DNA from 2 places in the Xanthobacter lutulentifluminis genome. Region 1 is predicted to be linked to the other one. Evidence: predicted binding sites of a transcription regulator. Region 1 holds the regulator's gene; the other holds the start of a gene.
The links. The regulator LexA, encoded in region 1, represses DNA repair genes until DNA is damaged. The targets are predictions, from matches to a motif close to TGTTCNNNNTGTGTTCNG.

Region 1 (18,619 bases):
GGCTGGCAAGGCGGCAGGGTCAAGGCCGCGCAGGAGCGCGCGACGGGCAGGGCCGGCGCCTGTGCATATCCGCGCATTGACCCGCCGGCGCCGGTTCCGCACCATGCCCGGGTTCATTGCCCCGGACTTGCCATGCCCGTGCTGAATCACATCGCCTCCCGCACCGACGAGATCGCGGCCTGGCGGCACGATTTTCATCGCCATCCCGAGCTCATGTACGAGCTGCCCCGCACCAGCGCCGCGGTGGCCGAGCACCTGCGGGCGTTCGGCTGCGACGAAGTGGTGACCGGGCTTGGCCGCACGGGCGTGGTCGGCATCGTGCACGGGCGGGGCGAGGGGCCGCTGATCGGCCTGCGTGCGGACATGGATGCCCTGCCGATCGTCGAGCGCACCGGCGCGGCCTATGCCTCCTCGAACCCCGGCGTGATGCACGCCTGCGGCCACGACGGCCACACCGCCATGCTGCTGGGCGCCGCGCGCCATCTCGCGGAGACGCGCGCCTTCTCGGGCACGGCGGTGCTCATCTTCCAGCCGGCGGAGGAGGGCGGCGCCGGCGCACGCGCCATGATCGACGACGGCCTGTTCGACCGCTTCCCGGTGCGCGAGGTGTACGGCATGCACAATCTGCCGGGCCTGCCGGTCGGCCGCTTCGCCATGCGGCCGGGCGGCATCATGGCCTCGTCGGATCGCGTGGAGATCCTCGTGGAGGGCCAGGGCGCCCATGCGGCCCGTCCGCATCTGGGCATGGACGTCGTGCTGGCTGGCGCGGCCATCGTCACGGCGCTCCAGCAGATCGTGGCGCGCAACATCGATCCGCTGGATTCGGCGGTGGTGTCCATCCCCGTGTTCCACGCCGGGGAGGCCGACAACGTGCTGCCGCCGGTGGCGCGCCTCGCCGGCACCATCCGTTCGCTCGATCCGCGGGTGCGGGACCAGTTGCGCGGCAACATCGTGCGCGTGGCCGAAGGCGTCGCGGCGGCGCACGGCGTGTGCGCGTCCGTCAGCTTCTCGCAGGGCTATCCCGTGACCCGCAACCACGTCGCGCAGACCGCCTTCGCCGCCGAGGTGGCGGCCGAGGTGGCCGGCGTCGGCGAGGTGGACCCGGAGGCTCCGCCCTTGATGGCGGCGGAGGATTTCGCCTTCATGCTGGAGGAGAAGCCCGGCGCCTACATCTTCATCGGCAACGGGCCATCCGCCGACCTGCACCACCCCGAATATGATTTTGCAGACGGGGCCATCCCGTTCGGTGCGTCCTACTGGGTGCGGCTGGTGGAGCGGGCGCTGCCGCTCACCGCCTGACCCGCAGTCCGGGCAGACCGGCCTCCGCGTCCGCCGCGCGGGTGGATGAGGCGCGGGCCTTCCGTGCGCGTCCCGCGCCTGCCGAATGGGGCCCTCACGGCGGAAGCGGGCTGCTTTCCTGTCCCAATCGCGCCAGTGCGTGACGGCGCGCGGCGAGGGCGTCCCTCGATGACGCACGCAACGCGCCAGCCCCGGCCCGTGAAAGCCAGATCCTGCGCGGCCCGGGTTGCCCTGCCGCTTGAGCGCTCCGAAGTGTCATGCACGCGCGGACAGCGTCACACGTTGAGCGGGCGGAGCCCTACGCTCCCCGCGCCGATCACGACGCGGTCCGGTTCCGCGCCGGTACCGCGCCGCGCGGTCAGTCCGGCTTGCGCAGCACGAACGTGAGAAGCCCCGGCGCGATCACCTTGTCTTCAAGGCGCGCCCCGGTCTCGTGGGCGAGATGGGGAATGTCGATCACCGCCATGGGGTCGGTGCAGGTCACCACCAGCCGGGTGCCGGGGCGCGCGGCGGCGAGGGCCTTGCGGGTACGCAGGGCGGGCAGGGGGCACTTCAGCCCCCTGAGGTCGAGCTCGAGGGTCGCCGGTTCGCCGGCAGGAGGCCGCGGAGGAGGCCGAGGCCCCGAGCTCATCCCGCCTGATCCTTCAGCCGGCCGAGGCTTTCCTCCCGGCCGAGCACCGTCAGCACGTCGAAGATGGGCGGGGACGTGGCCTTGCCGGTCAGCGCGGCGCGCAGCGGCTGGGCCACCGCGCCGAGCTTGACGCCCTGCGCCTCGGCATAGGCACGCACCGCCGCCTCGGTGGCGGCCGCGGTCCATTCGGCCGCCTCCAGCGCCGGCAGCAGCCGGGCGAGGTGGGCCCGCGCCTCGGGCGTGAGCAGCGCCGCGGCCTTGTCGTCCAGCGCCAGCGGCCGCTCCATGAAGATGAAGTCGGCGTTGTCCAGCAGTTCCACCAGCGTCTTGGCCCGCTCCTTCAGGCCCGGCATGGCGGCGGCGAGCTGGGCGCGACGCTCCGGCGTCATCCGCGCGAGCCGGCGCCCGGCGTCCGGCAAATGCGGCACCAGCGCATCGATGGCCACGAGCAGGTCGGCGTCGCTCGCTGCCCGCAGATACTGGCCGTTGAGGTTCTCCAGCTTCTGGAAATCGAACCGGGCGGCGGACCGGCCCACCCGGTCGAGATCGAAGAACTCGACCATCTCCTCGGTGGAGAACACCTCCTGGTCGCCGTGGCTCCAGCCGAGGCGCACCAGATAGTTGCGCAGCGCCGCCGGCAGGTAGCCCATGTCGCGATACGCATCCACGCCCAGCGCCCCATGGCGCTTGGAAAGCTTCGCGCCGTCCGGCCCGTGGATGAGCGGGATGTGGGCCATGCGCGGCACGTCCCAGCCGAGCGCGCGGTAGATCTGGGTCTGGCGCGCCGCGTTGGTGAGATGGTCGTCGCCGCGGATCACGTGGGTGACGCCCATGTCGTGGTCGTCCACCACCACCGCCAGCATGTAGGTGGGGGTGCCGTCGGAGCGCAGCAGGACCAGGTCGTCGAGGTCCTTGTTGGGGAAGGTGACGGTGCCCTGCACCATGTCCTCGATCACGGTCTCGCCGTCCTGCGGGGCGCGCAGGCGAATGACCGGGGCGCGGTCCTTCGGCGCCTCGGAGGGATCGCGGTCGCGCCAGCGGCCGTCATAGCGCGGCGGGCGGCCCTCCTTGCGGGCCAGCTCGCGCATCTCGTCGAGCTCCTCCGGCGTCGCATAGCAGCGATAGGCGTTGCCCCGGGCCAGCATGTCCTCAACGGCGGCGCGGTGCCGGTCGGCCCGGGCGAACTGGTAGATCGGATCGCCGTCCCAGGTGATGCCGAGCCAGGACAGGCCCTCCAGGATCGCGTCGATGGCCTCGGTGGTGGAGCGCTGGCGGTCGGTATCCTCGATGCGCAGCAGCATCTTGCCGCCGGTGTGGCGGGCATAGAGCCAGTTGAACAGGGCCGTGCGCGCGCCGCCGATATGCAGGAAGCCGGTGGGCGAGGGGGCGAAGCGGGTGACGATCTGCGACATGGGGGCGCTCGAAAATGGGGGTACTCGAACAGGCACGATCCGCGGGGGCGGACACGGCGGCGGAGCAGCGCGGACGCGGGATGGCCAGGGCCGCGGGCCGTGCCGCGGCACGGCGTGGCACTTGGACGGCGCCCGTGTAGCATAGGCGTCCGGCACAAGGAACATGGCGCGCCCGCATGGGGCGGCGCGCGGGCGGCCCGGGCAGGCGGAGTGGCGCCGGCTGCCCGGAGCGGGGACGGGCATGGCGTGGGGGAAACCGGCGGAAGGCGCCCGGGCGCGGGCTCGCGCGGCCGTTGCCGGCGCGCGCGCCGTCGCCATCCGGACCGCGCCGCTCGGTCTCTCCCGCCTCGGCGCAGCGATCGCGGCGCGGCTGGGCGCTGACCTGCGGGCAGAACTGGATTCCGGACGGCTCGTGCTGTGGCTGCCGGTGGGCTTTGCGCTCGGCATCCTGCTCTATTTCGGCGCGGCGCAGGAACCATCGCTGTTCGCCACCCTGCTGCTGGTGGCAGCATTGGCGGGCGGCGCCATGGCGCTGCGAGCGCGGCCAGCAGCGTTCCGTGTCCTCATCGCGCTTTCGGCCGTGGCCGGCGGCTTCGCCACCGGCACCGTGCGCACCGCCTTGGTCCGCCACGAGATCGCCGAACCGCCCCGGACCCCCGTGCGGCTCTCGGGATACGTGGAACGGGTGGAGCATCGCGTGTCCGGCGATCGCATCGTGCTGCGGCTCGATCCCGGCCCGGTGCGGGGGCTCGATCCGGTCCCCGCGCGTGTCCGCCTGACGCTGCGGCGCGGCTGGGCGCCGCAGGTGGGCACGCACGTCAGCCAGCTCGCCCAGTTGCTGCCGCCGCTCGGCCCCGCCATGCCGGGGGCGCACGATTTCGGCCGGGCGCCCTGGTTCGCGGGGATCGGCGGCGTCGGCTACGGCCTCGGCCGTCCGAAGCCGACGACCGCCGGGGAGCCGCCGTTCTCGGTCCGCGTCGCCATGGCAGTGGACGCGGCGCGCGATGCGCTCGCGCGGCGGATCCGCGCCGTGCTCGGCGGCCAGACTGCCGAGATCGCGGTGGCGCTGGTCGCCGGTGACCGCTCCGCCATCGCTCCGCAGGTCGAGGAGAGCATGCGGGTCTCCGGCCTCACCCACATCCTGTCCATCTCCGGCCTGCACATGGCGCTCGTGGCCGGAACGCTGTTCGCCGGCATGCGCGGCGCCCTGGCGCTGGTGCCGGCACTGGCGCTGGGCTTTCCCATCAAGTCCGCCGCCGCGCTGGTGGCCATGCTGGGGAGCGCCGCCTACCTCGTGCTGTCGGGCAACGACGTGCCGGCCCAGCGCTCGTTCGTCATGACCGCCCTGGTGCTGGCCGGCATCCTGATGAACCGCCCGGCGCTGACATTGCGCACCGTCGGCGTCGCTGCCGTGGTGGTGCTCGCCGCAACGCCGGAGGCGGTCCTGGACCCCGGAACGCAGATGTCGTTCGCCGCGACCCTCGCGCTGATCGCCGCCTATGAACGGTTGCGCCCGCTGCGCGCGCTGCCGCGGCCCGACGGGTGGCTGGGACATGGGGCGGTGTGGCTGCTGGTGCTGGCGGGAGGGACCGCGCTCACATCGCTGGTCGCGGGACTGGCGACCGCACCTTATGGCATCTACCACTTCCAGCGGCTCGCGCCCTACGGGCTGCTCGCCAACCTCGCCGCCATGCCGGCGGTGTCCTTCCTCGTCATGCCGTTCGGGCTCATCGGGGTGCTGCTGATCCCGTTCGGCTGGGACCACGTGGCCTGGCCGGTCATGGGCAAGGGCATCGACATCATGGTCGCCGTCTCCGATCGCGTCGCCGCCCTGCCGGGGGCGGACCTGCGCGCCGATCTCGTGAGCGCTCCGGCACTGGCCCTGATGAGCCTCGCCCTGCTGTGCCTGTGCCTGCTGCGCGGGCTGCTGTCGGCCGCAGCGCTGGTACCCGCGGCCCTCGCCCTCGCCGTGTCTGGCCCGGCGCCACGGCCCGACGTGCTGGTGGCGCCGGATGCCCGGACCGTCGCCGTGCGCGGCCCGGACGGGCGGCTCTCCATTCTCGACGCGCGGGCCCAGCGCCTGACGGCGGAGCAATGGCTGACGCGGGAGGGCGACCGCCGCCGGGCAGCCGATGCCGGCCTGCAGGCGCTTTTCACCTGCGACCCGCTCGGCTGCACGGCCCCCCTTCCGGGCGGCGGCACCATTGCCATCTCGCGCCGCGCCGAGGGGCTGGAGGCCGATTGCCTCGAGGCCACGGTAGTGGTGACCCGCGACCCGCCCCCACGTGAGTGCCCGGCGCGCGTGTTCACCCCGGAAACCCTGTCGCGCACCGGCACCGTCGCCCTCCACCATCGCGACGGGGCATGGCACATGGAGCCGACCCGCCGACCCGCAACGCAACGCCCCTGGATGCCGCGTCTTCCCCCGGAACCGGACGAGCCTTCCCCGGCGACCGACACGCCATCGGAGACCGACGCCCGGGCACCCTGAACCCAAGAACGGACCTAAGGAGCCCCTGCCACCGACCGCACCTCCAAGGGCGGCGGATACGACGGTGACCAGCACCCGGATGAGCAGCACCGGCAGTGCAAGGCCGGCACCGATCCACTGCAGATGGCCGCGCATGCGTTCTCCTCCGCAACCGGACGGACAGGGCTGAACGCAGACTCATGTGAATAGGGGGGAGGGGTGAGAGGCGCTTCCGACAGGACGCGCCCCGTTGAGCATGGCACGCGACGCCTCTCACCCCGTCTCGCCCGCCCGCCGCTTCAACGGCAGGAGATCGAAACTCAATAGCGTCGCATCAGCCCGACGAGCCGGCCCTGGATGCGCACCCGGTCGGGACCGAAGATCCGGGTTTCATAAGCCGGGTTGGCGGCTTCCAGGGCGATGGAGGCGCCCTTCTTGCGCAGGCGCTTGAGGGTGGCTTCCTCGTCGTCCACCAGCGCCACCACGATGTCGCCGGTGTCGGCGGAATCGCATTTGCGGATCAGCACCGTGTCGCCATCGAGGATGCCGGCCTCGATCATGCTGTCGCCGCGCACCTCCAAGGCGAAATGCTCGCCATTGCCGAGCATCTCGGGCGGGATGTTGAGGGTGTGGCTGCGCGACTGGATGGCGGAGATGGGGGAGCCGGCGGCGATGCGGCCCATGACCGGAACGGTGACGACGGGCCCGGCCTCGTCATCCTCCGCTGCGGGGCGGACCTTGCCGAGGCTGCCCTCGATGACCGAAGGCGAGAAGCCCCGATTGGAAGCGCGCGCCGCGCCAAGGCCAGGGGCGACGCTGTCCGGCAGGCGCACCACTTCCAGCGCGCGGGCGCGATTGGGCAGGCGACGGATGAAACCGCGCTCTTCAAGCGCCGTGATAAGGCGGTGGATGCCGGATTTGGACCGCAGATCCAGCGCCTCCTTCATCTCGTCGAAGGAAGGGGGAACGCCGGTTTCCTTCAGCCGCTCATGGATGAAGCGAAGCAGATCATATTGCTTGCGCGTCAGCATCTCATGCCCCCTGCCGGCGCCGGCCGCGGCGCGAAACAAATCATGAACAGTCTTTATCTGTTCCTTTTGTGTTCCGCAAGGGGTGAACGCACAGTTAAGATCGCCTCAGTCGTCGAAGGGAATGATCTCGCACGGGTCGCCGGCCTTCCCGGCAGGCGCCTGCGGCGGGCGCATCAGCAGGCCATCGGCAGCGGCAAGCACGCTCAGCATGGCGCTGTCCTGCGAGGGGAAGGGCGTGGCGACGAGCGCGCCGGAAACATCGCGATCGAGCCGCACGCGGACGAAATCGCGCCGCCAGTCGTTGGCCGGCACGTCCACCGCCAGACGGGCGGGCAGGGTGCGCGGGCCCGGCGCGGAATCACCCTGCAGCGCTCGCACCAGCGGCACGAGGAACACCATGGCGCAGACGTGGGAGGACACCGGATTGCCCGGCAGGCCCAGCACCCGCACCGCGCCCCTGTGCCCGAACATCAACGGCTTGCCGGGACGTAGCGCGATCTTGTGGACGCTGAGGTCGACCCCTTCCGCGCGCAGGGCCGGGCCGACCAGGTCATGGTCGCCCACGGAGGCGCCACCGGAGGAGACCACCAGATCGAACGCCCCGGAAAGCGCCCGTGCCACCACCGCGCGGATGGCGGAAAGATCGTCACGGATAAGGCCGAGGTCCTCGACCTCCGCCCCCGCCTGCCGCGCCAGCGCCGCGAGGCCGAAGGCGTTGGAGACGACGATCTCGCTGTCGCTGCCCGAGCCCTGCCCCGGCAGCACCAGCTCGTCCCCGGTCTGCAGCAGCGCGACGCGGGGCCGGCGGGCCACCGGCACGGTCGCATGGTCCATGGCCGCAGCCAGCATGATATCGCGGCTGGTCAGGCGCCGTCCGGCGGTGAGGCCCGGCGTGCCGGCGGAGAAATCACATCCCGTGCGGCGCACGTTGCGCAGGGCCGCCGTGGGAGCTGTGGTGGTGACGACATCGCCCTCGCGCGCGGTGTTTTCCTGAATCACCACCGTGTCGGCGCCGGGCGGCACCACCGCGCCGGTGAAGATGCGCACCGCCTCGCCGGGCCCGACCGCTCCGGCAAACGGCCGGCCGGCCGCCGATTCGCCGATGACGCGCAGGGTGGCGGGAGTGGCGGCGATGTCGGGCGCGCGCACGGCGTAGCCGTCCATGGCGGACATGTCGGCGGGGGGCTGGGTGCGCCGGGCGGGCAGGTCGCGCGCCAGCACCCGGCCGGCGGCCTGCGCCACCGGCACCTCCTCCACGCCGAGCGCCAGGACGCCCTCGGTGATGAGGCTGCTCGCCTCCTCGACGCTCATCAGCGCCATTGCCGCCGTCTCCCCGTGGCTGGTCTTGTGGTGATGGCCGCGGCTTAGCCGGCGGCGGGTCCGGCGCGATAATCGCCGCTGCGGCCGCCGGATTTCTCCAGCAGGCGGATGCCCTCGATGCGCATGGTGCGGTCGGCCGCCTTGGCCATGTCGTAGATGGTGAGGCAGGCGACGGAGACGGCGGTGAGCGCCTCCATCTCCACCCCGGTCTGTCCGCTCGTCTTCACCCGCGCCGCGATCCTGAGGCCGGGCAGGGCGGGGGCCGGCTCGATCTCCACTTCCACCTTGGTGAGCATCAGCGGGTGGCAGAGGGGAATGAGCTCATGGGTGCGCTTGGCGGCCATGATGCCGGCGAGGCGGGCCGCGCCCAGCACGTCACCCTTCTTGGCATTGCCGGACAGGATGAGCTCCAGCGTCTCGGGCGCCATGGCGATCATGCCCTCGGCCAGCGCCTCGCGCACCGTGGCGGCCTTGTCGGACACGTCCACCATGCGGGCGGCGCCCTGCTCGTCGATGTGGGTCAGGTTGGCCATGGCGCGCGAAGAGGCCCCGGAAGAGTCGTCGGAGCCGGGAAGATGGCGCCGCGCGCCGGCCATGTCCACCGCGCTGGAGGGGTGGGGACGCTTCACCGCATCCGCCCGCGCTCCGTGCGCGCTCCGGCTGGTGCCCGGGAGGCTTGGCTCCCGGGCGGCCACTCCCCGGTGCGGGCCGGAGGGTCAGCGCAGGCGCGTCCAGGTCTGGGTCTTGCACAGGGGCGCGACCACGCAGCCGCGCAGCTTCAGGGTGCTGTCGCCGTCGAGCGTGATCGAGCCGGAATAGGTCTTGCCGTCCTCGGCATTGTAGATGCTGCCACCGGTCCATTCCTTCGGGCCGCCGGAGAAGCCGGTGAGGATGGTGAGGTTCTTCAGCGGACGGTCACGTAGGCCGGCGTTGGAATTGTTGACATCCTTCAGGGCAGGGTCCGCCTTCAGGCCTTCGGAGGAGATGAGGCGGCCGCACAGGCTGGCGCCGCACTTGGAAATCTCCACCTGACCGCCGCGCGAGGGGGTCTGCCACAGGCCGGTCGGATCGGCCGCCAGCGCCGGGGCGGCCAGGCAGGCGGCGCCGACGAGACCCAGGGCAACACGCTTCACGAAGTTCACCACCATCAACTCCTCCCATATCTCCGGCCTCTCGCTTGGAGAGATCGCAGCGCCCGGACTGGCTGCGGGACAATCAGTCCGGGGCGTGGCGTGCTCTCGCGGGCCGTGGAGGCATTAAGGACGAAGTTGACCTATACGGCAAGCCTAGGTCGCAAGGAGCTGGGACGTGGCGGATGCGACATCACTCTGCCGCATCAGGCTCTCGCCCACGAGGATGGTGCCGATGCCGACCCCGGCCAGCCGGGCGACGTCCGCCGTGGTGAAGATGCCGCTCTCGCCGATGACGATGCGGTCCTTCGGCACGCGGGGGGCGAGGCGCTCGCAGGTCTCGAGCGTGGTCTCGAAGGTGCGCAGGTTGCGGTTGTTGATGCCGATGAGCCGGCAGGGCAGGGCCAGCGCGCGGTCCAGCTCGGCGGCGTCATGCACCTCGACGATGGCGTCCATGCCATGGGCGGCGGCGGCGTCCGCAAGGTCGCGGGCAAGCGCGTCGTCCACCCCGGCCATGATGATGAGGATGCAGTCAGCCCCCCAGGCGCGGGCCTCCGCCACCTGGTAGGTGTCGTACATGAAGTCCTTGCGCAGCACCGGCAGACTCACCGCCGCGCGGGCGGACTTCAGAAAGTCCGGCGAGCCCTGGAACGAGGGCGTGTCGGTGAGCACCGAGAGGCAGGTGGCGCCGCCGCGCTCATAGGCGCGGGCCAGCGCGGGCGGATCGAAATCGGCGCGGATGAGGCCCTTGGAGGGGCTCGCCTTCTTGATCTCGGCGATCAGCGCCGTGCGGCCTTCCGCGAGGCTCTGGTCGATGGCGCCGGCGAACGGGCGCACGCGCGGGGCGCAGCGGGCCGCGGCCTCCACCTGCGCCAGCGGGCGGGCGCGCTTGGCGGCGGCGATCTCCTCGCGCTTGTAGGCCTCGATGCGGGTCAGGATGTCGCTCATTGGGCCACCTCCGGCGCCACCTTGGCGGAGACCGCCACCAGATGCTCCAGCCGCGCGCGGGCCGAACCGGTGTCGAGGCTGGCACGGGCCATCTCCACGCCCTCCTTCAGGTCCTTCGCCCGGTCGGCGACCACCAGCGCAGCGGCGGCATTGAAGATCGACACGTCGCGATAGGCTCCCTCGGCCCCGTCCAGCACGGCGCGCAGGGCGGTCGCATTGTAAGCCGCATCGCCGCCCTTCAGCGCGTCGGTGGGATGGACCTTGAGGCCCACGTCCTCCGGCGTGACGGTGAAGGTGTGGATGCGCCCGTCCTCCAGCATGGCGATGTCGGTGGCGCCGCAGATGGTGATCTCGTCCAGCCCGTCGGCGCCGTGCACCACGAACGCCTTGCGCGAGCCGAGGGTCTTGAGCACCTCCGCCAGCGGCACGATCCAGGACTTGGCGAACACGCCCACCATCTGCCGCGTCACGCCCGCCGGATTGGAGAGCGGGCCGAGCAGGTTGAAGATGGTGCGGGTGCCGAGCTCCACGCGCGTCGGCCCCACGTGCTTCATGGCCGGATGGTGGGACGGCGCGAACATGAAGCCGATGCCGGCCTCGGCGATGCAGCGGGAGATGCCGGCCGGATCGAGATCGATCCGCACGCCCAGCGCCGCCAGCACGTCCGCCGCGCCGGACCTGGAGGAAAGCGCCCGGTTGCCGTGCTTGGCCACCGGCACGCCGGCGCCGGCGACGATGAAGGAGGCGCAGGAGGAGATGTTGTAGGAGCCCGACGCATCGCCGCCTGTGCCCACCACGTCCACCGCCTCGTCGGGCGCCTCCACGGGCAGCATCTTGGAGCGCATGACGGAGACCGCGCCGGCGATCTCCTCCACCGTCTCCCCGCGCACGCGCAGCCCCATGAGCAGCGCGCCCATCTGCGAGGGGGTGGCCTCGCCGGACATCATGCGGTCGAACACCAGAGCGGCCTCGTCGCGGGAGAGGCTTGCCCCCGTCGCCACCTTGCCGATGAGCGGTTTGAACTGGTCCATGTCTCGTTCCCAGCGCGGCCGCCGGGCCTTTCTCCATTGCCCGGCCGCGCCTTCGCTGCCGCCGGGGCCATGTGTGAGCCGGTCGCGCCTCAGGCCTTCGCCTTGGCTGCGTTGAAGTCGGCGGCGATCTGAAGGAAGTTGCGCAGGAGCGCGTGCCCGTTCTCCGAGGCGATGCTCTCCGGGTGGAACTGCACCCCGTGGATGGGCAGGGTCTTGTGGGCGAGGCCCATGATGAGCCCGTCCGCCGTCTCGGCCGTCACCTCCAGCTGATCCGGCAGGGTGCCGCGCTCGACGATCAGCGAATGGTAGCGCGTCGCCTGGAAGGAATGGTTGAGGCCGCGGAACACGCTTTTGCCGGCGTGGTGGATCTCGCTCATCTTGCCGTGCATGGGGGTGGGCGCGCGCACCACGTCGCCGCCGAACACCTGCCCGATGGACTGGTGGCCGAGGCAGACCCCGAAGATCGGCACCTTGTCCCCTGCCTTGGCGATCAGATCGAGGCAGATGCCGGCCTCGTTGGGGGTGCAGGGACCGGGGGAGAGCACGATGGCGTCCGGCTTCTCGGCCAGCACGTCCTCGACGCTCACGGTGTCGTTGCGGTGGACCGTGACGGTGGCGCCGAGCTCGCCCAGGTAATGGACGAGGTTGTAGGTGAAGCTGTCGTAATTATCGATCAGCGTGACCCGGGGGGAATGCGGGTCTGCGGCAGTTCCTTCGGTGGCGGACATCTTGAGGCTCCGGAACCCGCGCACCCCGGAACGGGCGGGTCTGGCGGGTGTTAAGGCGAGGAATGGCGCGGGGTCAATGCCACCCCGCTCCGGCCGGGCACGGCCGGGCGATCAGCCGGGCGGCTTCACCATCGCTCATGCCGGATCACGTCCACCACCTTCACCTCACTGCCCCTTGCCGGCGCGGGCGGCGAAGCGGACGGCTTCCTCGCCGGCGCGGAACAGGGCCTTGGCCTTGTTCACGCATTCCTGCTGCTCGCTCTCCGGCACGCTGTCATAGACGATGCCGGCGCCGGCCTGCACATACATCCGCCCGTCCTTGACGATGGCGGTGCGCAGCACGATGCAGGTGTCCATCTCGCCGTTGGCGCCGAAATAGCCGATGGCGCCGGCATAGATGCCGCGCTTGTCCTTCTCCAGCTCGTCGATGATCTGCATCGCCCGCACCTTGGGCGCGCCGGAGACCGTGCCGGCGGGGAAGCCCGCCGCCAGCGCGTCCAGTGCGTCGAAGCGCGGATCCAGCGTGCCTTCCACGTTGGAGACGATGTGCATCACCTGGCTGTAGCGCTCGATGAAGAAGGAATCGGTGACCTTCACCGTGCCCATCTGCGAGACGCGGCCGGTGTCGTTGCGGCCGAGGTCGAGCAGCATGAGATGCTCGGCCCGCTCCTTGGCGTCCGCGAGCAGCTCCTGCGCCAGAGCCTCGTCCTCGGCGTGGGTGGCGCCGCGCTTGCGGGTGCCGGCGATGGGGCGGATGGTGACCTTGCCGTCGCGCAGCCGCACCAGGATCTCGGGGGACGAGCACACCACCGAGAAGCCGTCGAAGTTGAGGTACACCAGGAACGGCGCGGGGTTCACCCGGCGCAGCGCCCGGTAGAGCGCGAACGAGGGCAGGGTGAAGGCGCTCTCGAACCGCTGGGACAGCACCACCTGGAAGATGTCGCCGGCGCGGATGTATTCCTTCGCCGCGTCCACCATGGCGCGGAACTCTTCCGGCCGGGTGTTGGAGACCTGCTCCACCGCGCCGTGGAACGGCTCGGGCGCCGGGTGGGCGATGGCCCGCTCGAGGCCCGCCACCACGGTGTCGAGCCGCTCCAGCGCCGCCTCGAACGCGGCGCGCGGGGAGACACCCTCGCGCGGGCGAACCGGGGTGACGGCGGTCAGCTCGTCCTTCACCGCGTCGAACACCACCATCAGGGTGGGGCGGATGAGCAGGGCCTCGGGCACGCCGATGGGATCGGGCTTGGCCGGGGCCAGCTTCTCCATCTGCCGCACCATGTCGTAGCCGAGGTATCCGAACACGCCGGCCGCCATGGGCGGGGCGCCCTCCGGCAGGTCGATGGCGGATTCGGCCAAGAGCGCCCGGAGCGCCTGAAGCGGCGGGGCGGCGCAGGGCTCGAACGCGTCCTTGTCGGTAGCGGGGGTGCGGTTGATCTCGGCCACCGGACCGGTGGCGCGGAAGATCAGGTCCGGCTCCAGGCCGATCATGGAATAGCGCCCGCGCGCCTGCCCGCCTTCCACCGATTCCAGCAGGAAGGCGTTGGGCGTGTCGCCGGCGAGCTTCAGGAAGGCGGAAACGGGCGTCTCCAGGTCGGCGACCAGCGTGGTGGAGACCACCTGCGCCTCGCCCTTCAGGTAGCGCGCGGCGAACAGATCGAAATCGGTGGGAGCGTTCACGTGCCTCTCCCGCCTCAGTTCGCCGCGCCCGCGCCCACGGCCTGGGCGAAGAGACGGTCGTTCACCTTCACGCCGATCTCCTTCTGGATCGCGGCGAGATACTGGATCAGCACGTCGTTCTGCAGCTGGCGCGACAGCTCGGCCACCACGCGGGCGTTGTCGGCGGCCGGCGGGGGCACCAGCACCTTCGTCACCTCGAACACGATGCGGTCCGGCTCGGTGGCGGCGAGGGCGATGCCGAAGCCGCCTTCCTTCACGTCGAACACGCTGGCGACGCTCTCGGCGCTGAACGGGCCCTCGGCCCGGCCGCGGCGCAGGTTCTCGGCGATCTGGATCGGCAGGTCGGCCTCGGCGGCCACCTGGGCCAGCGGCGTGCCGGCCTTCGCCTTGTCGAGCAGGGCGGTGGCCTTGGCCTCCACCGCCTTCTCCGTCTCCGCCTCGGTCCAGCGGGTGGTGACGGCGGCGCGCGCCTCCTCGAAGGTGCGGTCGCGGGCGGGGGTGATGGCGTTGGTCTCGTACCAGACGAAGCCACCGTTCTGCGGCAGCTGCACGGTGTCGGTCTCCACGCCCGGCTGGGCGGCGAAGGCGCCGGCGATCACGTCGGAGCCGCCGGGAACGTCCACCGTCTGGCCGTCCGGATTGCGGCCGGAGCGGTCCACGGCGTCGATCACCTGCAGCTTCAGGCTCAGCTTCTGCGCGGTTTCCGCGAGGGTCGAGCCGGAGGCGCGCTCGTCCTCCACCTTGTCGTGCATGTCGAGCAGGGCGCGCTTGGCCTTCTCCAGCTTCAGGTCGGCGACGATCTGCGGCTTCACCACCTCGAACGGCGCCTGCCGGCCGGGGACGACGCGCGCCACATGCACCAGCGCCGTGCCGAAGCGGCCGTCCACCGGCCCGCTCACGCCACCGTCGGGCAAGGAGAAGGCGGCCGTGGCGATCTTCGGGTCGAGAATCGCCGAGCGGGCGACGAGGCCGAGATCGGTGTCGGCGGCGGTCAGGCCGCGGGCGGCGGCGATGTCGGCGAAGGTGGCGCCGGCCTTGATCTTCGCGTCGGCCTCCATGGCATCGGTGACGCTGGCGAACACGATCTGCTGCACCTCGCGCTGCTCCGGCTGGCCGAAGCGAGACAGGTTGCGCTCGTAGTCGGCCTTGGCCTCCTCGTCGGGCACGGTCTCGGAGGCGGCGATGGTGGCGGGGGTCAGCGCCAGCGCCGACACCTTGCGGAACTCGGGGGCGCGGAACGTCACCTTGTGGGCGTCGAAATAGGCGCGCAGCTGCTCATCCGTGGGGGCGGGCAGGGCGCCGGCGGCGGCCGGGGTGACGCGCACGTAGGAAGCGGTGCGGGCCTCGCCCTCGAACCGGGTCACCGCATCCACCAGCACCTGCGGGACGGCGACGCCCGCGCCCAGCGACTGCAGCAGCTGGTCGCGCACGGCGCGCTGCTTCTCGCTGGCCACATAGCGCTGCTCGGTCAGGCCGTTGGAGCGCAGCAGCTGCTGGAAATAGGCCGGATCGAAGCTCGCGGCGCCGGGCGGGCGCAGGTTCGGGTCATCGGCGATCTGCTTGGCGATCTGCGCGTCGGAGACGGCGAGGTCGAGCCGGCGCGCCTGCTCGTCCAGCGTCGCGTCGGCGATCATCTGGTTGAGGATCTGCCGGTCGAGACCGAAGGCGCGCGCCTGGTCGGGCGTGATCGCCCGGCCGGCGCGGCGGCTGATGTTCTGCAGCTGGTCGAGGTACTGGCGGCGGAACGCATCGGCCGAGATCTCGGTTGAGCCGACGCTCGCGACGCTGGTGGCGCCCATGCCGCGGAACACGTCGGCAATGCCCCACACCAGGAAGGAGAGCGTGAGCACCACGAGGAAGATCTTGGCGATCCAGCCGGAAGCGCCCTTGCGGAGGGTCTGAAGTACCATGCGACGGTTCGTTCTCGTTTTGGCCGTGTCCGGCGCGAAAGCGGCGCATGATAGTGAGGCGGTCCAGCTCCCGCAACGCCGCATCTTGATGCCTTTTTGCCGCGAAAGTGGTCTGCTAGAGCCGGGCCCAGCTTGAGAGAGGAGTGTTGTTCAATGGCCGTGTCGCGCCGTGTCCTGATCGCCGGCAACTGGAAGATGAACGGGCTGAAATGCTCCCTTGCCGAGATCGACGCCATGGCCGCCGGCTATGACGCCGCCCTGCAGGCGCGCGCCGACCTGCTCGTCTGCCCGCCCGCGACCCTCCTCATTCCGGCCGGCGAACGCCTCGCCGGCACGCCGGTGATGCTCGGCGGTCAGAACTGCCATCCCCGGCCGGGCGGCGCCCACACCGGCGGCATTTCCGCCGAGATGCTGAAGGATGCCGGTGCGGAAGCCGTCATCGTCGGCCACTCCGAGCGGCGCACCAACCTGTCCGAGAGCGACGCGGTGGTGATGAGCAAGGTGCACGCGGCCTGGACCGGCAACCTCGTCCCGATCGTCTGCGTCGGCGAGACGGCGGAAGAGCGCGACGCCGGCGAGGCGGTGGAGGTGGTGACGCGGCAGGTGCGGGAATCGGTGCCCGAGGGCTGCACCGCCGCCAACATGGTCATCGCCTACGAGCCGGTCTGGGCCATCGGCACCGGCCGCACGCCCACGCCCGAGGACGTGGCGCAGATCCACGGCACCATCCGCGCCATCCTGATCGAGCGATTCGGCCTGGAGGGGGAGGGCATCCGCATCCTGTACGGCGGCTCGGTGAAGCCGGACAACGCGGCGGTGCTGATGGCGGTGCCGAACGTGGACGGCGCGCTGGTGGGCGGCGCCAGCCTGAAGGCGTCGGACTTCCTCGCCATCGCCCGCGCGGTGCCGGGGGCCTGACGCCTTAGGCCCGGCATTGCGCCGGGCCTTCCGGACGATCCGCGAGAGGTGCCGGCGCGGCAATGCCCCGCCGGCCGCGCTCAGAAGGTCACGAGGCCGATCAACTGGCGGACGAGGCTCAGCTCCTCGCCGCTGGTGGGCGTGGTCTGGGAGACGAAGTCGAAGACCTTGCCGTCCTTGATGCCATACTGCGCGACCCGGCTGACGCGCTTGTTCTTGTCGAAATAGACCGCGAGCACCTTCTGCTCGGTGATCTCCGGCTTCAGGAAGGCCACCTTCTGCGCCGTCTGCGAGATGTAGAAGAAGGCCTCGCCGTTCACGGTGGCGACCGTGGAGGGCGTGCCGAGCACCAGCAGCACCTGCTCCTGGCTCGAGCCAACCGGGATCTGGTCCAGCGCGCCATCGGCCAGCTGGTAGCCGCGTTGATAAGTGCGGGTGATGCCCGAGACGCTGCTGCCGCTGCCGGTCACCATCTCGCCGCACCCGGCGAGCGCGAACGCCCCGAGGACGAGCGCCGCCACCGCGGCCTTGCCGGTTGCGTTGCCGCTCCGCATGTCCTTCATCCCTTGTGACGCCACACGCATCCCCATCTGTTCCGTCATCCGGCGTTCGGCAGCCCGAACCCGGCCTGCGCATGCTGTCGGCCGCGCCGGCGGGCAGGGGACCGGGACGACCGCGACGCGGACCGCCTCCTGCCACACCGCCCCTTGCCACGCCGCCCCTTGCCACGAGGCCGGCGGCGCGTTACGCCGCTGGACCGATTGCCCGACCCACTGCTGGAACGCCTCGCCCCGGATCTGCGATGTTCAACCTGTTTCGCTCGTCCAAGACCCGCGCCACCGCGCGCTCGACCATTGAGCGCCTGTATGGCGCGATCGTGGCACAGTCGCGGCGGGCGGACTTCTACACCGACTTCAGTGTTCCCGATACGCTGGAAGGCCGGTTCGAGATGCTGCTCCTGCACACGGTACTCGCCTGCCACCGCCTCAAGGATGGCGATGAGACCGAGCGCGCCATGTCGCAGGAGATCTTCGATACCTTCGCCGCCGACATGGACCGCACCCTGCGCGAGCTGGGCGTGGGCGACCTCTCCGTGCCCAAGAAGATGAAGAAGATCGGCGAGGCCTTCTACGGCCGTGCCGCCGCCTATGATTCCGCGCTCGCAGCCGGCGACGGCGGCGTGCTCGCCGCTGCGCTGATGCGCAACGTCTATGCCGCCGACGATGCGCCGGCCTCTCCCGACGCCGAGGCGCTCGCCGCCTATGTGCGCGCCGCCGCCACCCGCCTCGCCGGAACGCCCGGCGACAGCTTCGCCCGCGGCGAGCTGGCCTGGCCCGAGCCCGCGCGCGGGGAGACCCGAGAATGACCGATCTGCCCTATTCCCACCCCGTCTTGGTGATCGAGCTGCCACCCCACGGCCTCGACCTCGAGCTTGCGCCCGACGCCGCGGCTCGCGCCGCACTGGCCCGCCATGCCGGCGTGCTGGCGGTGGAGGATCTGAAGGCCCGCCTGCATTTCGCCCCCGAGGGCGCGCAGGGCGTGCGCGTCACCGGCCGCCTCGCCGGCACCGTGCGCCAGACCTGCGGCGTGACGCTGGAAGCCTTCGACGCGCCGCTCTCCGAGGAGATCGACGTGCTCTTCGCCCCGCCCGGGACCGCCCCGCCGGCCGATCCCGAGGACGAGGAGAACGAGATCGATCCGCCGGACGAGATCGTCGACGGGCGCATCGACGCCGGCGCGCTGGTGGGCGAGTTCCTGGCGCTGGGGGTCGATCCATACCCGCGCAAGCCCGGCGCGGTATTCGAACCGCCCGCGGAAGACCCTGCGGCAGCTTCGCCCTTCTCCGCGCTGTCGCGCCTCAAGGACCCGAAGTGACGCCGCGCCCCGGCGCCGGGGCGGTTGCGATGCGGGCGCGAGACGCTATTGTCCGCGCTCCGCGACGGCGCTGGTCCGGCTCTGCCGGCCGCGCTGCATGAAGCGTTCTGCAAGAGACCCGAAGGGACACACGCCCGAGATGACCGCACCCGTCCGCATCGCCCTCGACGCCATGGGCGGCGACCATGGACCCGAGACGGTCCTTGCCGGGGCGGAAATCTCGCTCGGGCGCCACCCGG
Region 2 (10,599 bases), 1.8 Mb from region 1:
CTGCGGGCCGTGCGCGGCAACAAGATCACCATGGTGTTCCAGGAGCCCATGAGCTCGCTGAACCCGCTGCACACCATCGAGCGGCAGGTGGGGGAGATGCTGATCCTGCATCGCGGCCTCTCCGCCGCCGCCGCGCGCGCGCGCACGCTGGAGCTGCTGCACGAGGTGGGCATTCCCCAGCCGGAGGAGCGGCTTTCCGCCTATCCGCACCAGCTCTCGGGCGGGCAGCGCCAGCGGGTGATGATCGCCATGGCGCTCGCCAACGAGCCGGACCTGTTGATCGCCGACGAACCCACCACGGCGCTCGACGTGACGGTGCAGGCGCAGATCCTCAAGCTCCTGAAGGAGCTGCAGGGGCGGCTCGGCATGGCCATGCTGTTCATCACCCACGACCTCAACATCGTGCGCAAGATCGCCGACCGGGTGTGCGTGATGCAGAAGGGCGCGATCGTGGAGCAGGGCGGGGCGGAGGAGACCTTCCGGCATCCGCGCCACCCCTACACCCAGGCGCTGCTGAAGGCCGAGCCGAAGCCCGACCCGGCCGAGGTGGCGCCCGATGCGCCGGTGGTGGTGGAGGCGCAGGACATCAAGGTCCATTTCCCCATCAAGCGCGGCATCCTGCGCAAGACGGTGGGCCACGTGAAGGCGGTGGACGGGGTCTCCATCGCCATCCGCCGCGGCGAGACGCTGGGGGTGGTGGGCGAATCGGGATCGGGCAAGACCACGCTGGGGCTGGCGCTGCTGCGCCTCATCTCCTCGAAGGGGCCGGTGACCTTCCTCGGCCAGCGCATCGACGGCCTGTCCTTCAAGGCCATGCGCCCGCTCCGCTCGGACATGCAGATCGTGTTCCAGGACCCCTATGGCGCCCTCTCCCCGCGCATGTCGGTGGCGGAGATCGTGGGGGAGGGGCTGCTGGTGCACCAGCGCGGCCTCTCGGCGAAGGAGCGGGACGGACGGGTCGTGGCGGCGCTCGGCGACGTGGGGCTCGACCCGGAGAGCCGGCACCGCTACCCGCATGAGTTCTCCGGCGGCCAGCGCCAGCGCATCTCCATTGCCCGCGCCATGGCGCTGGAGCCCTCCTTCGTGGTGCTGGACGAGCCCACGAGCGCGCTCGACATGATCGTGCAGGCGCAGATCGTCGACCTGCTGCGTGCGCTCCAGCGCAAGCGCGACCTGACCTTCATGTTCATCTCCCACGATCTGCGCGTGGTCTCGGCGCTGGCGAGCCGCATTCTCGTCATGCGCGACGGCAAGATGGTGGAGGAGGGGCCGGCGCGCACCGTGTTCGAGCAGCCGAAGGAGGCCTACACGCGCGCGCTGTTCGCCGCCGCCTTCAATCTGGAGACCGCCGGACAGGGCGTGGTGCGGCAATGAGCGATGTGATGGAGGACCGCCCCGCGCGGGTGGATGTGGAGGGGCCGGAGCTGCTGGCGAAGGGCTTCCGTCCCTATGAGCGCTTCCGCCTCGCGCTTCATCATGAGGATGGCACCACCGACCGGCAGGTGCGCGACATCGTGCGTGGCGGGCGGGTGGTGGGCGTGCTGGGCTATGATCCCGCGCGTGACGCGGTGGTTCTGATCCGCCAGTTCCGCCTCAGCGCCCATCTGGTGCGCGACCGCGGGCTGATGGTGGAGATCGTCGCCGGGCTGGTGGAGCCGGGGGAAGACCCGGTGGCCGCGGCGGTGCGCGAATGCGTGGAGGAGACCGGCGTCGCGCCCCGTGCGGTGCTGCCCATGCTCACCTTCACGCCGACGCCGGGGCTGACCGACGAGTTCGCGCACATCTATCTCGGCATCCTCGATGCCTCCGCGCTGCCGGAGCGCGCCGGTGCGCAGCATGAGGCGGAGCGCACCGAGCCGTTCGCGGTGCCGGTGGACGAGGCGCTGGCGGCGGTGGCGGCCGGACGCTGCGTCAACGGCTTCCTGATCCTGGCGCTGCAATGGCTGGCCCTGAACCGGCCCAACCTGCCGCAGCTGATCGCGGCGGCGCAGGCGCAGGTGAGCGCCGGCGAGGTCTGAACCGAAGCGCGACGGGTGGTGCGGCGTCCGGGAGCGGACCCGCGCGTGGCCCGGCTTCCGGACGGGCGCCAGTCACGAGGCGGCATGAGAGGCCGATCCTGAGCCGGATCGTTCGGGTCAGCGTGCCCGGCACGAGCATGGCCTTGAGCGCGCGCCACCCCGCCCTCCACGCACGGGGGCACGTTCATTCCCGCGCGGCCGAGGCCGCAACGGCCCGCGTCAGACGTGGTGCTCGAAGCGCTCCAGGTCGAAGGACGCAACATCCTTCAGCAGCTCCACGAAGGCGCGGGCGCCGTATTCGGCCGCCGCCTCGCCCTTCAGCGCCGTGGCGCCGCGCGCATCGCCCATGGCGCCATCGGCGCTCAGGTCCTCGGCGAGCCAGCCGAAGCCCACCGGATGGTTGGCGCGCAGGCGGGCGAACTCCTTCTCCATGGCCACGCTGTAGGGCGTGGAATCGCCGGCATGGGTCATGTCCACCAGCTCGGGGCGGAAGGCGAGCATCAGAGAGGTCTCGATCTCCCCGCCGTGGATGCCGTGGGCGCGCTCATGGTCGTCGAACAGGCCCACCGGATAGCCGAAGCGGTGCATGGAGCAGGTGACCGCCAGCATCCGGTGGTCCACCCGCAGGGTGCGGGCCACGAGATCGATCACCGGCACGTTGCCGCCGTGGGCGTTGAGGATGACGAGCCGCCGCACGCCGGCCCGCGCCAGGCTGTGGCCGATCTCCACCCAGGCGGCGATGGCGGTGGCGGGGGAGAGGGTGAGCGTGCCGGCGAACGAGATGTGCTCGTCCGACTTGCCGATGGCCTGCGCCGGCAGGAACACCGCGTCCACCTCGCGCGGGACCAGCGGCGCGATGCGCTGCACATAGCCCTCGGCGATGAACAGGTCGGTGCCGAGGGGCAGGTGCGGCCCGTGCTGCTCCACCGCCGCCACCGGCAGCACGGCGACGAGGCGGTTCTTGTCGAGGGCGGCGAGGGCCGGAGAGGAAAGTTCTGCCCACTTGAGAAACACCGCCGTCTCCTCCACCCGCGCCTGCCTGCCAGACCTTTGTCCATGGGCTGGAAAAGCCCGTGCCGTCAAGCGGCTGGCCGGGATGGCGGGGTGACGCCGGGCGGCTTGCGGCGGTAACCCGCGCCCGACAGGGCCGGGGAGGAGAACGGAACGCTGTTATCCACAGGCCGCGATTCGGGCGCGGTGTGTTCCGTGGCCGTTCCGCGCGTCGGCCGGCGCTGTGCCGAAACGGGACGGGCGGCAGCGCGGGCGCCGCAGCGATTCGGGCCCCTTGCGTTCGCAAAATGTTCGCGTGCGCCCCTTTCGCCATGGCCGGGGTGACCCGATATGCTACACATCCCCCACGAGAGCGGACGCCCCGAGAGCTTGATGGACGACGTCACCCAATGGGCCGTGCTGCCGCGCACCGTGAGGGCGCGGGGGGTGAGCGCGGTCCTCGGCCCCACCAATACGGGCAAGACCCACCTCGCCATCGAGCGCATGCTCGGCCACGAGAGCGGGATCATCGGCCTGCCGTTGCGGCTGCTGGCGCGCGAGGTCTACCAGCGCATCGTCGAACGGATGGGATCGGACAAGGTCGCCCTCGTCACCGGCGAGGAGAAGATCAAGCCGAAGGCGCCGCGCTACTGGGTCTCCACCGTGGAGGCCATGCCGCGCGATCTCGACGTGGCGTTCGTGGCCATCGACGAGATCCAGCTCGCCACCGACCTCGACCGCGGCCACGTCTTCACCGACCGCCTGCTCAACCGGCGCGGCCGGCACGAAACGCTGCTGCTCGGCTCGGCCACCATGCGCCCGCTGGTGGAAAAGCTGCTGCCGGGCGTCACCATCCAGGCGCGCCCGCGTCTCTCCACCCTCACGTTTGCCGGCGAGCGCAAGATTTCCCGCCTGCCGCGCCGCTCGGCCATCGTCGCCTTCTCGGCGGAGGAGGTCTATTCCATCGCCGAGTTCATCCGCCGCCAGCGCGGCGGCGCGGCGGTGGTGATGGGGGCGCTCTCGCCGCGCACCCGCAACGCGCAGGTGGAGCTCTACCAGTCCGGCGACGTGGACTATCTCGTCGCCACCGACGCCATCGGCATGGGCCTCAACCTCGACGTGGACCATGTGGCCTTCGCCTCGGACCGCAAGTTCGACGGCTGGCAATACCGCAAGCTCAACGCCTCCGAGATGGCGCAGATCGCCGGCCGCGCCGGCCGCGCGACGCGGGACGGCACCTTCGGCACCACCGGCCGTTGTCCCCCGTTCGAGGAGGAGCTGGTGGCGCGGCTGGAGGAGCATGCGTTCGACACCGCCAAGGTGTTGCAGTGGCGCAACGCCGTCGCCGATTTCCAGTCGCCCGCGGCCCTGCTCGCCAGCCTCTCGCGGCTGCCGAAGGAGGAGGGGCTGACCCGGGCGCCCACCGCCGATGACGTTGCGGTGCTTGAAATCATGAGCCGTGACATGGAGGTGACCGGCCGTCTCGGCGGCCCGGCCGACGTGGAACGGCTGTGGGATGCCTGCCAGGTTCCGGACTATCGCAAGGTCTCCCCGGGCGCCCATGCGGAGCTGGTCGGCACCCTTTTCGGGCACATAAAGGGGGGAGGACGCATCCCCGACGACTGGTTCGCGCGTCAAATCGCCTTGACCGATCGCGCAGAAGGCGACATCGACACGTTGTCGAACCGGATCGCGCAGGTGAGGACACTCACCTTCGTGGCCAACCGGCCCGACTGGCTCAAGGATCCGGAGCACTGGCAAGGCGTCACGAGAGGGGTCGAGGACAAGCTGTCCGACGCGCTGCACGAAAGGCTGGCCCAGCGTTTCGTGGACCGCAGAACCAGCGTGCTCATGCGGCGCCTGCGAGAGAACACGATGCTCGAAACTGAAATCAGCAAGACCGGCGACGTCACCGTCGAGGGACACGTCATCGGCCACCTCCACGGCTTCCAGTTCGCCGCCGACCCCGCCGCCGGCGGGGAGGAGGCCAAGGCCCTGCGCGCCGCCGCCCAGAAGGCTCTGGCCGGCGAGATCGAGCAGCGCGCCCAGCGCCTGTCGCAGGCGGTGGACGAGGCCTTCGTCCTCACCTTCGACGGCACCATCCGCTGGACCGGCGAGGCCGTGGCCAAGCTCATCCCCGGCGACGAGGTCCTGAAGCCGCGCTTCAAGATCATCGCCGACGAGCACCTCACGGGGCCCGCCCGCGACCAGGTGGAGGCGCGCCTCGCCCTGTGGGTGACCGCCCATGTGGACAAGCTGCTCGGCCCGCTCATCAAGCTCGGCACGGCCGAGGATGTCACCGGCATCGCCCGCGGCATCGCCTTCCAGATCGTCGAGAGTCTCGGCGTGCTGGAGCGCGCCCGCGTGTCGGAGGAGGTGAAGGGGCTCGACCAGGCCGCCCGCGCCACCCTGCGCGGCTATGGCGTGCGCTTCGGCGCCCATCACATCTATCTGCCGGCGCTGCTGAAGCCCGCCCCGCGTTCGCTGGCGGCGGAGCTCTATGCGCTCAAGCATGGCGGCCTCGCCCAGAAGGGGCTCGACGAGCTGCCGCACCTCGCGGCCTCCGGGCGCACCTCCATTCCGGTGGATCACGAGATCCAGAAGGGCCTCTACCGGGCCGTCGGCTTCCGCGTGTGCGGCGAGCGGGCGGTGCGCGTGGACATCCTCGAGCGTCTCGCCGACCTGATCCGCCCGGCGCTCGCCTGGCGTCCCGGCTCCGCCGGGCCCAAGCCGGCCGGCGCCGTGGACGGGCGCGGCTTCACCGTGACCGTGGGCATGACCTCGCTCGCCGGCTGCTCGGGGGAGGATTTCGCCTCCATCCTGAAGTCGCTGGGCTATCGCATGGAGCGCCGCCTGCCCCCGCCGCCCGAGCCGGAGGCCCCGGCCGCCGCGGCGCCGGTGGAGCTCGCCCCGCTGCCCGAGGGCGCCATCGAGGCGGACCTCCTGTTCGATGCGCCGGCTGATGTCGCCGCCGAGCCGCTGCCGGAGACGGAGGCCCTCATCGCCGAGGCCGAGGGCCCGGGCGACGTGCCGCCCGAGGTTGAGGCGGATGCGCCGGTGGATGCCGCTCCCGAAGGCGAGCCGGCCGAGGCCGCCATGGCCGACGCCGCGGAAGCCGAGTCGGCCGTTGCCGTCGTCGAGGCGACCGGCGATCCCACCGCCGCCGAGAGCGCGGCCGAGGTGGGTGTGGCCGCCGTTCCCGGTGGTCCGGAAGTGGTTGAAGGCGCGCCGGCCGAGCCGGAGATGATCGAGGTGTGGCGTCCCGGCCGTCCGCCGGGCGCGCCGCGTCGTGAGCGTCCGCAGGGCGAGGGCCGCCGGTTCGGCGGGCGCCCGGGCGGCGAGCGGCGCGAAGGTGGCCGGGAAGGCGGCAAGGAAGGCGAGCGCGGCGGCGAGCGTCGCGAGGGCCGTCCGCCCCATCGCCGTCCCGAGCAGCCGTCCGCCGAGGCGGGGGCCGAGGGCGAGCGCCCCCCGCGTCCGCCCCGTGGCGAGCGTCCGCCCCGTCCCCAGCGGGAAGGGGAGGGCAACCGCCCGCAGCGCGGCGCCGAGCATCGGCCCGCTCATCAGGATCGCCGGCGCGACAAGCCGGCGGACCCCGATAGCCCGTTCGCCGCCCTCGCCGCGCTGAAGGCGCGGCTGGAGGCGGAGAAGAAGGGCGGCTGAGCCAGGGGGGCACCATGTCCGATCCGGCGGAGCGGCAGAGGCTCGACCGCTGGATCTGGCATGCGCGCGTGGTGCGCACCCGGGAGGCCGCGGCCGATCTGGTGCGCGCCGGCCATGTGCGGCTCGACGGTGCGCGGGTGACCAGCCCCGCGCACGCCGTCCGGCCGGGGCAGGTGCTGACCATCGCCCTCGACCGGCAGGTGCGCATTCTGCGCGTTGTCGGCTTTTCGGAGCGGCGGGGAGATGCTACATCCGCCAGCGCGCTTTTCGATGAAATAACAGAAGCGTGACGGGATTGCGGGGCCGCGACCTCGCGCGCGCTTGCACGGCGCGCGCCTCTGCGCTACCGGAGCCCTCCGAAAGGGATTGTCCATGACCTACGTCGTCACCGAGAACTGCATCCGCTGCAAGTACATGGATTGCGTGTCCGTGTGCCCGGTGGACTGTTTCTACGAGGGCGAGAACATGCTCGTCATCCACCCGGACGAGTGCATCGACTGCGGCGTCTGCGAGCCCGAGTGCCCGGCCGAGGCCATCAAGCCCGATGCCGAGCCCGGGCTCGAGAAGTGGCTCGCGCTCAACGCCGAATACGCCAAGGTGTGGCCCAACATCACGCTCAAGCGCGATCCCCCGGCCGACGCCAAGGAGTGGGACGGCAAGCCCGGCAAGGGCGAGCTGTTCTCTCCGGAGCCCGGCCAGGGCGACTGAACGGGAAGCGGTCCGGCCAGGGCGACTGAGCGGCGGGCCCGAAGGTCTGCGCTTGCCGCCCGTGTGCGCTCCCGTCGCGCCGGTTCCGACAGGGATGCGGGCGGACCCCCGCCTGCGCTCCGATGTTCGCCAGAGGAGCCATCCGGGTCCGAGGGCGCCTGGTTGTGGGCGTCAGGCTCTGGTCGCACTGTCGAGCCCCAGCTATACACGCTCCGGATGCAATTGGGCGGAGAGGTTGAGCCGGCATGGAACAGGCTCCTGCGGCGGGACAACCCTCACATCGTCGCGACCGATGGGCGTGGATGGCGCTGGCTCCGAGCGCGGCTCTTTGTCTTCTCTTGGCGCTGACGGTGTTTTTCGGCGAATTTTCCGAGCGCGCTGTCGTGGTTCTTGGGCTCGCTTTTCCCCTGCTTCTCCTTCTGGGGGTGTGCCGCTTCGCCTACGGCAGCATTGCGGCGCTCGTGTTCCTGGTGACCGGGCGGTGGCGGAGGGCGGTGTCGCATCTTCTCGCCGCCGGCATGCTGGTGCTGGCTGTCCTCAGCGTCCCGACGCTTGCAGAGGCGTCGCGCGATTTCAGGTTCAAGTTCTACCTTCCCACATATGAAGCGCGCATCGCCGAATGGCGCGCCCGCAACCCGAACACCATGCCTGTCCGGCTGGTTCTGGAAGACCGCGATCTGTCCTTGTTCGTGACGGCCAACCACTTCGAAAAAATCATCTACGACGAGAGCGACGGCGCCTTGGAGGATCCGTGCGCGGCGGAGGGCAAGGGGCGTTGTCCTATGGTGCCGCGCGATTCTTCTGAATCAGACGGCATTCCCCGCTCGGTCCATCGCATCTGGGGCCATTTCTTCAGGTTTGACGAATATTGAGCGGCGCCCAGCCTACGGCGCGGCGTCCAGCCGCTCATATTGTGAGAGCACCACCTTTCCCGCGCCGTCCAGCCAGGCCCGGCCGTAGGGCGCGGCCTTCAGCGCATCGAGGCCCTGCCAGATGGTGCCGCCGATGGGCGGCTGCACGCCGGCGCGGGCGCAGGGCACGCCGATGGCGACAGTCTGTCCCGGCGTGTAGGCGGCGCCGCGCTCCACCTGCGCCACCACCCCGCGCACACTGCAGCTGCCATAGCCTTCCGGCCCCGGCCCCTCCACCCTCGTCACCTCGATGACGATGACGTTCGGGGCCTCGCGCCGCGCCTGCTCGTAATATTGCGGCGCCATCAGCGCGAGGGCCGCGAGACGGCGTCGCGTCCGGTCGGTGCCGGTCCCGGCGATGTCGCCAGCTGCTCGGACAGTCATCATCGCCGGTTCATTCCCCGCGCGTTTGCCCTTATATAGCGGCATGCTCGACCAGTCCTCTTCCCCGGCCGCGGCCACTCTGCCCGACTTCGTCCGCCGGCGCACCTTCGCCATCATCTCCCACCCGGACGCCGGCAAGACGACGCTCACGGAAAAGCTGCTGCTTGCCTCCGGCGCCATCCGCATGGCCGGCCACGTGAAGGCGCGCGGCGAGCGCCGCCGCACCCGCTCCGACTGGATGGAGATCGAGCAGCAGCGCGGCATTTCCGTCACCTCATCGGTGATGACGTTCGAGCGCGACGGCATCGTCTTCAACCTGCTCGACACGCCCGGCCACTCGGATTTCTCGGAAGACACCTACCGCACCCTCTCGGCCGTCGACGCGGCGGTGATGGTGATCGACGCCGCCAAGGGCATCGAGAGCCAGACCCGCAAGCTGTTCGAGGTCTGCCGCCTGCGCGACATCCCCATCTTCACCTTCGTCAACAAGGTGGACCGCGAGAGCCTCGACCCCATCGCGCTGATGGACGAGGTGTCCTCCACCCTGGCGCTGGACCTCACCCCGCTCACCTGGCCCATCGGCATGGGCGTGGACTTCCGCGGCCTCATCGACATCGCCAACAAGCGTGCGCTGCTCGCCACCGAGCGCGGCGGGCCTCTGGTGCGCGAGGTGCCGTTCGAGGCGCCGGAGGACCTGATCGGCCTCGACGGCGTGGAGGAGCGCATCCTCAACGAGGCGGTTGAGAGCCTTACGCTGGCGCTGGGCGTGCTGCCGCCGTTCGATCTCGCCTCGTTCCGCGAGGGGCACCTGTCCCCGGTCTATTTCGGCTCGGCGCTGAAGGAGGCCGGGGTGGCGGAGCTGCTGTTCGGCCTCGGCTCGGTGGGCCCGAGCCCGCTGCCGCGCTCGGCCGCCGGCGCGCGCACCGTGGAGCCGGCGGAGGATCTCGTCTCCGGCTTCGTCTTCAAGGTGCAGGCCAACATGGACCCCAACCACCGGGACCGCGTGGCCTTCGTGCGCCTGTGCTCCGGCCGCTTCAAGCGCGGCATGAAGCTGTTCAACCCGCGCGAGAAGCGCAACATGGCCATCGCCAACCCCATCTTCTTCTTCGCCCAGGAGCGCGAGACGGTGGACGAGGCGGTGGCCGGCGACATCATCGGCATCCCCAACCACGGCATGCTTCGCGTGGGCGACACCCTGTCCGAGGGCGAGAGCATCAAGTTCGAGGGCCTGCCCGATTTCGCCCCCGAAATCCTGCGCCGGGTGCTGCTGTCCGACCCCATGAAGGCCAAGCAGCTGCAGAAGGCGCTGCAGGACATGGCGGAGGAGGGCGTGGTGCAGGTGCTGCGCCCGGTGAACGACCCCGCCCCCATCGTCGGCGTGGTTGGCACCCTCCAGCTCGACGTGCTCGCCGCGCGGCTGGAGAAGGAATACGGCGTGCCGATCCGCTACGAGACCACCTCCTTCGTCACCGCCCGCTGGATCGTCGGCGATCGGGCCGAGGTGGACCGTTTCCTCGAGACCAGCCGCTCCTCCACCGCGCGGGACCGCGACGATGCGCCGGTCTACCTCGCCCGCAGCCAGTGGGTGCTGGACCGCGCCATCGAGGAGTGGCCCAAGCTGAAGTTCGTGGCCGTGAAGGAACGCGGCTGATTCCCCTTTCCCATCCTGCATGAAGCGGGGCGCGTCGTACGCCGCCCCGATGCCCCTGACCGGAGGACTCGATGGCCGACGCCGCCCGCCTTGCCGCCCTTTCCGCCATCATCGACGACGCCTTCGAGAAGCGCGCCGAGATCGGCTTTTCGACCACCGGCGCCGTGCGCGATGCGGTGAACGAGGCCCTCACCCTGCTCGACAGCGGCGCCGCCCGCGTGGCCGAGCAGGGCGCCAACGGCGCGTGGACGGTGAACCAGTGGCTCAAGAAGGCGGT

Region 2: a site for LexA is predicted at 3,307-3,324, ahead of V5F49_RS14065 (helicase-related protein). Genes of this name have one in related genera too.

What each region holds. Positions count from the first base shown of each region.
Region 1 covers NZ_CM195525.1:36,053-54,671, forward strand. Annotated here, with positions in the region: gene V5F49_RS00235 (M20 aminoacylase family protein) at 133-1,299, shown strand; gene V5F49_RS00240 (sulfurtransferase TusA family protein) at 1,658-1,930, opposite strand; gene gltX (glutamate--tRNA ligase) at 1,927-3,342, opposite strand; gene V5F49_RS00250 (ComEC/Rec2 family competence protein) at 3,584-5,833, shown strand; gene lexA (transcriptional repressor LexA) at 6,133-6,843, opposite strand; gene V5F49_RS00260 (molybdopterin molybdotransferase MoeA) at 6,949-8,163, opposite strand; gene moaC (cyclic pyranopterin monophosphate synthase MoaC) at 8,208-8,696, opposite strand; gene V5F49_RS00270 (DUF2147 domain-containing protein) at 8,880-9,311, opposite strand; gene trpC (indole-3-glycerol phosphate synthase TrpC) at 9,450-10,241, opposite strand; gene trpD (anthranilate phosphoribosyltransferase) at 10,238-11,272, opposite strand; gene V5F49_RS00285 (anthranilate synthase component II) at 11,362-12,000, opposite strand; gene trpE (anthranilate synthase component I) at 12,166-13,677, opposite strand; gene V5F49_RS00295 (peptidylprolyl isomerase) at 13,692-15,587, opposite strand; gene tpiA (triose-phosphate isomerase) at 15,741-16,505, shown strand; gene V5F49_RS00305 (outer membrane protein assembly factor BamE) at 16,586-17,059, opposite strand; gene V5F49_RS00310 (ubiquinol-cytochrome C chaperone family protein) at 17,308-17,871, shown strand; gene V5F49_RS00315 (YceD family protein) at 17,868-18,380, shown strand; gene plsX (phosphate acyltransferase PlsX) at 18,520-18,619, shown strand, end outside.
Region 2 covers NZ_CM195525.1:3,065,888-3,076,486, forward strand. Annotated here, with positions in the region: gene V5F49_RS14050 (ABC transporter ATP-binding protein) at 1-1,374, shown strand, start outside; gene V5F49_RS14055 (NUDIX domain-containing protein) at 1,371-2,018, shown strand; gene V5F49_RS14060 (creatininase family protein) at 2,238-3,032, opposite strand; gene V5F49_RS14065 (helicase-related protein) at 3,402-6,668, shown strand; gene V5F49_RS14070 (RNA-binding S4 domain-containing protein) at 6,683-6,958, shown strand; gene fdxA (ferredoxin FdxA) at 7,041-7,376, shown strand; gene V5F49_RS14080 (hypothetical protein) at 7,679-8,248, shown strand; gene V5F49_RS14085 (hypothetical protein) at 8,261-8,674, opposite strand; gene V5F49_RS14090 (peptide chain release factor 3) at 8,715-10,322, shown strand; gene dapD (2,3,4,5-tetrahydropyridine-2,6-dicarboxylate N-succinyltransferase) at 10,394-10,599, shown strand, end outside.